Regions from separate parts of the Pseudoalteromonas sp. MER144-MNA-CIBAN-0113 genome, predicted to be linked through region 1. Evidence: predicted binding sites of a transcription regulator. Region 1 holds the regulator's gene; the other holds the start of a gene.
The links. Region 1 encodes sigma-54, which starts transcription at its own class of promoters, with help from an activator protein. Its sites were predicted from a motif close to GTTGGCACGNNNNTNGNNT; they were not measured.
Positions count from the first base shown of each region.

Region 2: a site for sigma-54 is predicted at 1,050-1,068, ahead of AAEY57_RS00755 (BON domain-containing protein). Genes of this name have one in related genera too.

Region 1 is NZ_JBEOOG010000037.1:19,848-23,768, reverse strand. Features, by position in the region: gene AAEY57_RS11155 (HPr family phosphocarrier protein) at 100-372, opposite strand; gene rapZ (RNase adapter RapZ) at 390-1,232, opposite strand; gene ptsN (PTS IIA-like nitrogen regulatory protein PtsN) at 1,252-1,704, opposite strand; gene hpf (ribosome hibernation promoting factor) at 1,709-1,996, opposite strand; gene AAEY57_RS11135 (RNA polymerase factor sigma-54) at 2,023-3,522, opposite strand; gene lptB (LPS export ABC transporter ATP-binding protein) at 3,904-3,921, opposite strand, start outside.
Region 2 is NZ_JBEOOG010000002.1:9,403-13,323, forward strand. Features, by position in the region: gene AAEY57_RS00745 (VOC family protein) at 1-78, shown strand, start outside; gene AAEY57_RS00750 (LiaF domain-containing protein) at 125-790, opposite strand; gene AAEY57_RS00755 (BON domain-containing protein) at 1,104-1,673, shown strand; gene AAEY57_RS00760 (YqaE/Pmp3 family membrane protein) at 1,738-1,896, shown strand; tRNA gene AAEY57_RS00765 (tRNA-Ile) at 2,174-2,250, shown strand; gene AAEY57_RS00770 (methyl-accepting chemotaxis protein) at 2,511-3,921, shown strand, end outside.

The sequences.
Region 1 (3,921 bases):
TAAATGCTATTCAATTTTAGTTTATCTTACTTTATGTGAGCAAACTACCTCAACCACTATTAACCTAAGCTTAGGATGATGAGTTAATAATGAACTTTTTTATTCTTGCTCATTAAATCGTTGGTCGATGAGTTCACCTATTGCGCTAAGTGCAGGCTCAGCGTCGGGGCCTTCACATACTACCTTAACTTCTTTGCCTTGACTGCTTTCGAGTAACATAAGTGCTAATACACTGTCGCCAGCGGCTTGTTTATCGTCTTGAAATAACGTGATTGAGGCATCAAATTGCACAGAAAGCTGTGCCAGTACAGTGGCCGCTCTGGCATGCAGGCCTAACTTGTTTTTTATTAAAAATGTGTTTTCTAACCGCATTAATATTCTCTCAAGCTTTATTCTTGTTCTCGATGGCGAATTTTTACATTAGGATGACTCATTGCAAAGCTTTCACCTATAGTTTGCGCTAAATAAACTGAGCGGTGTTGCCCTCCGGTACAGCCTATAGCTATGGTCAAATAGCTGCGGTTATTTCGTTCTAAATGCGGCAGCCATGTTTGCACAAATGTTTGAATTTGCCATGTAAATTTTTGTACTATGCTGTGGCTGGCTAGGTAGTCTTTTACTGGTTGATCTAACCCTGTGAGTGGCTTAAGTTCAGGCTCCCAATGCGGGTTTGGTAAAAAGCGAGCGTCAAATACATAATCTGCTTCTTTGGGTATACCGTGCTTAAAACCAAATGACTCAAAGGTAATGATCAGTTGTTTGTCTTTTTTACCGAGTATTTTTTCACGAATAGATTCAGCCAGCTGATGCACACTTAAATCCGTAGTATCAATCATATAATCGGCACGGTTAATGAGTACATCAAGGAGTTGTTTTTCTTTTTTTATTGCTAAATCAAGTGGCAGTGAATCAATAGAAAGAGGATGAAGACGCCGTGTTTCTGAAAAACGTTTAATTAAGGTTTGATCGTCACTGTCTAAATAAAACACCGTTGGCTTAGTGAAACCAGGTAAATATTCAATGATTTCATTAAACTGTTGCTGCTCTTTAGGTAAATTACGCACATCAACACTTACGGCTATTTTGTTGTAGCTGTCGGAAACACTACGAACAAGAGATGGCAATAAATTTAAAGGAATATTATCTACACAATAATAACCTAAATCCTCAACAACACGCAGCGCAACAGATTTACCAGAACCTGAGCGACCACTTATAATTATTAATTCCATTTATCACCCTTAATTGTTACTACGGTTGACTTACAATTACTTGATACAGCTCATTGTCGGATTTTGCTGCTCGTAATTGCTTACAAAATTCTTTATCATTGAGCTTATCAGCAATCGTGGCTAGCGTCTTCAAATGCTGCTGATTATCGCCATCGGGAACAATTAACGCGACAAAAATGTCAACCGGCCGGTTATCAATCGCATCAAAATTAATAGCTGTTTCGCTCACTAAAATCAAAGCAAGGGGCTCTTGAGCTCCACTCATGCGACCATGTGGAATAGCAATGCCTCGGCCAATGCCTGTACTTCCAAGCTTTTCTCTTGCAGTTAATGCATTAAGAATATCTTGTTGTGTTAAATAGGGCAGCTTATTGTGAGCCAATTCACTGATAAATTCTAAAATTCTTTTTTTACTATTAAAAAGGACCGCAGCTTTACTGCAGTCCTGACAGATAAGTGAGCTTAGTTTCATAGTGTTAGTGTCGAGCAAGTTTCTCTTTGTGTTTAATTACTTGACGATCTAGCTTGTCAATGAGCGAGTCTATAGCGGCATACATATCTTGATGCTCAGTAGAGGCAAAAATCTCAGCGCCACTTACATGAACGGTTGCTTCAGCTTTTTGGTTTAGTTTTTCTACATCGAGAATAACGTGCACATTCGTTATGTGATCAGTGTGCCTCTGTAACTTCGAAAATTTACTATTTACGTAGTCTCTAAGCGAGTCGGTAATATCTACATGGCGACCAGTTAAATTCAGTTGCATAAACATTTTCCTCTTTGTTGTACGCCTTAAATCAAACTTTTACGTTGATTAGACGGGGGAATAGCTAGAGATTCGCGATATTTTGCTATAGTTCTCCTCGCTACTTTAATTCCTTGCTCTGCCAATATATCTGCAATTTTACTATCACTCAATGGTTTAGCTGAGTTTTCTGCAGCGATTAATTTTTTAATTAATGCACGTATTGCTGTTGATGAACATTCGCCACCATTTTCAGTACTTACATGGCTTGAAAAGAAATATTTAAGCTCAAAAATGCCACGTGGTGTATGCATGTATTTTTGCGTAGTAACACGCGATATAGTCGACTCATGCATTTCCACCATTTCAGCCACATCGTTAAGCACCATAGGCTTCATAGCCTCAGGACCGTGTTCAAAAAAGGCCTGTTGCTGTTGCACAATACAGTTGGTTACTTTAAGTAGCGTGTCATTTCTACTTTCTAAGCTTTTTATAAACCATTTAGCCTCTTGTAAGTGCGAGCGAATAAACTGGCTATCACCACTTGATTTAACCGTACGCGACATAGCTGCATATTGGCTATTTACTCTGATCTTAGGCATGCTATCTGGGTTTAATTCAACTACCCAACGACCTTTAACTTTCTTAACCGACACATCAGGAATAACGTATTCAGACTCTTCTCTAACAATAGTGTCTGCCGGTTTTGGGCTGAGCGTATGAATCAACGTCATGATTTCTTTAAGCTCATCTTCTTTAAGCTTTGTTTTTTTCATCAACGTGCGATAGTCACGTGCAGCAAGTAAATCAATATGATCGGTTAAGATCATTTTTGTTTCGTTTAAAAAAGGTGTGTCTTTATCAAATTGATTTAGCTGAATACACAAGCACTCTTGTAAACTACGCGCGGCTATTCCCACTGGATCAAATAGTTGAATACGCTTTAGTACCGCTTCTATTTCGTCAAGTTCAACTTCATCTTCGCCGTCGTTTTCTTGGTTAAAGCTTTCTAATATTTCTTCACAGCCAAGGGTTAGAATCCCTGAGTCGTCCACAGCTTCTACAATTGCAATAGCTATCGCTTCATCGGTAGGACTAAACGGCGTCAGTTGAAGTTGCCACATTAAATACTCATGCAGCGTTTCAGTCGAAGAGCCTTGATAAATAGATTCATCTTCTGGCATTGGGCCCGATGAAGAGGCAGGCGCAGCGCTCATATATTCATCCCAAGTAACATCCATAGCCATATCATCGCTAATGGTGTCTTTGGTCATTGCTTCGCCGCTATCTTGCTCATACTCGCTAGGTTTATCGTCAGCTGAGGCACTTAGCGTTAAGTCATCGTTATCGGCTTTTTGTTCGTTTTTACCTGCAGTGTCTTCGCTGTAATCGTGTTCTTCAACTTCAAGCAAGGGGTTGCTATCGAGCGCTTCTTGAATTTCTTGCTGGAGATCCAATGTACTGAGTTGCAATAAGCGAATTGCTTGTTGCAACTGTGGAGTCATTGTAAGTTGCTGGCCCATGCGCAGCTGTAATGATTGCCTCATTTATCTCTAACAATCCTTTTAAATTACGGTCTGTTGACCTTTACGGATTAAAATTTGTTCAAACTAGGGGCGGTTTAATTGCGGCGCGAGGTTTGTAACCTAGTGGGCTAAGTCAAAACCGAGCAAAGCTTCCGCGTCCTGCTCACGCTCCTTACCTACATCCATGTAGGCAACAAAGAGTAAATCGTCCCTAGGCAGAACCCGAAGGGCAGCGCCTGTTTGGCATTGATGCTGCGTTATCGCCTATTTATGGGGAATACCACACCACATAGGCTCTGCCTTGCCTAAATACCAAACAGACTGCTGCAAATTCAACCTTGAAAGGTCAACAGACCTAAGTATGATTAATCTTAGCAGATGCTTAGTGGAATAACACACATATTAGAGCTTGAACTGCTC
Region 2 (3,921 bases), on a different contig from region 1:
ATTGATCCCGCAGGGTTTGAAGTTGAGTTTGTAGAGTACATGAGTGATGTACCTAGTGAGCGAAATAACGACTTATAATATGAATGAAGCCAACTATTATGGTTTCATTCAATGTTCAGCATATTTAATAATGTTTACCATGTATGCCAAGTTGAGTTTTTAGATCATTTGCAAAGCTAATAAATTTTTCTTTAATAGTGCGCTTAACTTTAACTTCCACAGAGCCTAAAACAGTTTTTCCTTCAATGTGAATCGTTGGCCCTTGGCGCTTATTTAGTGACACTGTTTTATTTTCAAAACTGCCTAAAATACAAAACATTTTAGAAACTACATTAACGTGCTCTGGTACATATATTTCTTCGCTGCCAAAGTAACAATTAACGTGAATAGTGACATGTTGATGGGTAAAAATAGCATCCGTAAAATCAAGATTGATTGACCCCATGTAGTTTTCTATATAAATGTTTTGAGGAACTACCCATTGGCCGCTTCGTTCACTCGAACCAAGAATGCTTCTTAATGTAAGTGGCTCTTCATCAGTCTCATGCTGCGCGCTATAATTAGGTGCAAACTGAGAGTGCTTTTGCGCCTTATATTGTTGGTCAGTATTTAAGGTTAAATCTTCAACGAGATCCATAAGTGCTTTATTGTCACTCGCTGCCATGGCGTCGTCTAAGCGCCTTTCAAATGCTTCTACAGAAATAACACCATGGCTGTAGTTATAAATGAGCTGATCAATCACTTGCTCACGAACTTGCTCAATAGGGCGGTCTTCAATTTTAACAGACATTTAAATTATCCTTTTATGATTGCTGGTTATTTCAAAGCAAGCCTTATACCAAACATTAAATTGTTTAAATTCAGTGGTTTATAATTTTGGGTTTTTGACCCTTTATTATATTAACGACAGATTAACCAAATATACAATTATTTAGTTAGTTTCGCTATTCGAGAAACTTTTACGCAATAGTCTGTAAATGTTTACTTAGTAGGTTTAAGCCAATATCTACTATTTTAAATTAACCTATTGAAATTAAAGGTTATAAAATGTTGGCCCGATGCTCGCATTAGCTTAAGTGTCTTTAATCAAAAGGAGAACGATTATGAAAACATTTAATAAGTCTATGATTGCAGCCCTAGTATTAGGAACAACCGCAATGGGCGCTCAGGCAAGCAGTTGGGAAAACGAAAGCAAAGATGCTTGGATTGATGGGAAAGCAGAAACAGTACTGCTGATGAACACCAATCTAAATAACTTTGATATCAACACGGACGTAAAAAACGGCAAGGTAATGCTAACAGGTAAAGTAAACAGCGAAGTAGATAAAGAGCTTGCTGAAGAACTCGTGCTAAGCCTAGATGGTGTAACTGACGTTGAAAACAGTCTAACTGTGGTAAAAAACTCCGACATGAAGAAGCATGACTCTGAAATGATGGGTAACGACACTGAAAGTGATTTAACAGATGCTAAAATCACTACAGTGATCACAACACGTTACTTATTTGATTCTGAAGTAGGTGGTACAGACATTGATGTTGATACCGATAATGGTGTGGTAACTCTTAAAGGTACAGTTGAGTCTGATGCTGAAAAGCAATTAGCGATGGAAATTGCTAAAAACGCTGAAGATGTTCGCAAGGTAGTTGATGAATTAACTGTTATTGCAGAATAATACACTATACTAAAGCCCAGCCCTGCTGGGCTTTTTGCTTTGCTAACATTATAAGGATTAAATTATGGATATCATTAGAATTATTTTTTCTATTTTATTACCACCACTGGGTGTGTTTTTACAGGTAGGACTAGGGATGCATTTTTGGTTAAATATTTTGCTAACTTTGCTCGGCTATTTCCCTGGATTAATTCATGCGATTTACATTATTGCCAAAAAATAATGTAGCAGCATAGCAGGACATTTAATACTGAGTTGCTAAGTGCTCCCAAAGGTATGTGTATTAGTTACTCAGGCTGCTATTAATAGATGGATTTGTTTTACAAAACTCATCACTAACAAAACCTCAAAGCCTACTATTTGAGCAGTTAGCCCCTTGATTGTTAAAATAAAGCTTTTTGCTAGTGACAAGCCCCTAAAAACTTTTTATACTGCAACCCGCTTTAGTCGCTCTGTGGCTAAACGCTTCAAAAATTAACTGCTTACAGTTATACAAAGATGGCCCCTTAGCTCAGTTGGTTAGAGCACACGACTCATAATCGTTAGGTCCCCAGTTCGAGTCTGGGAGGGGCCACCACTTTTCAAAGCTTTCCAAGTAAATAGAAACTCACCTTCCTAGTTTATAAAACTTCATTTCTATTACTTCTATTGTATTTTTATCAGCGCACTGATTTTTTTATTAATTTTATTGAATACATTGCAATATACACAGTTGAATCTACTATTAAAGTGTTATGGGATTTTATTATAAAAATCTTTATTTTGTGACCTTTAATGTCGCTACTGTTAATTGTGTGCAGTATATAAAATACCGCTTTGTTACCCCTTAGGTGCTCTATGTTATTAAAACGAAAAGTATACCTCAGCCTTATTTTGGCTGTTGTTGCTCCTTTAGCAATATCTACTCTAATATTTTCAAATAGTATTCGCTCAAATACAGAAGACAAACTAGCCAAAGTAGATTTACCAACAGCGCTTAGTGAAGTGAAAAGCCAAATCGAATTAGAGTTATCGACTCCTATTATTGTTGGCAAAGAAATAGCGCAAAACTTATTTGTGCAACAATGGATGAATAATAATGAAGATGCGCAAAGCCGAGGTAAATTCATTGATTACCTCAAACATATAAAAAATAAAAACCAAGCCAATAACGCATACATTATTTCTAAAAACTCCCGCAATTATTACACCGATGAAGGTATTTCTAGGCAAATAGACAGTAGTGATACTTGGTTTGATGCTTTTTTAGCATCGGATAGACCATTTGAAGTAGCGCTCGACATAGATAAAGGCAGCTCTGAGGTGATGGTATTTATTAATTATGCCATTGAGCTTGATGGGCAAAGACAAGGAATTGCCGGAATAGGCCGTTCGCTCGATTCTATGGTGGATCTCATAAGTGAATATAGAATAGGAGAGGGCGGCATTGTTTATTTGGTCTCTGGTAGTGGCGAGATTATGTTGCATGGTAATAAAACTAAAATTGGGCAATCTGTTGACTTGGCACCCATTAAAAATGGGGCAATTCAAAGTAAAGTAATTGATGGTAATGACTATGTTGTCTCAAGTACGCCAGTAAATTCATTAGGTTGGCATCTAGTCGCTGAAATTCCCCAAGAGCAATTATATGGCGCAATTAATAGTGCCATTAATACTAATATCATTTTTGGTGTAATTATTGCGCTTGTAGGTTTAGCGTCAGCACGCGTGTTGGTAGGGCAAATATTTAGGCCAATCGAAAACATTACTGCAGCAGTGAATGCGTTAACAGAAAAAGATGGCGATTTAACAGCGCGACTCCCTACTGATGATAATAATGAAATTTCAGACTTAGCGGTTAAGTTTAATCTGTTTTTAGAGCAGTTACATTATATGTTCAAACAGGTTTCTGAGTCGGCAATTCATGTTAAAGGTATTTCCCAAGATGTGCTTGAGCAAGTGCAAGGTGCGGCAAATTTAGCTGAAGTGCAATCATCGAGTACGCAAACGGTGGCGGCAGCCGTTAATGAGATGGAGGTTACGGTTCAGGATATTTCTGGTAGTGCCAGTAATGCAGCAGATATTGCTACTAAAACCGAAGAAACGACGCACAAAGGGGTTGAGTTTGTGCAAAGCACGATTAAACAAATGGAACAACTAGAAGCGTCAATGGCCAATTCTGTGGCCTCGGTGTTAGAGCTTTCGACAGAGATTAAATCAATTTCTCATGTATTGGATGTAATTAAAGGGATTTCCGAGCAAACTAACT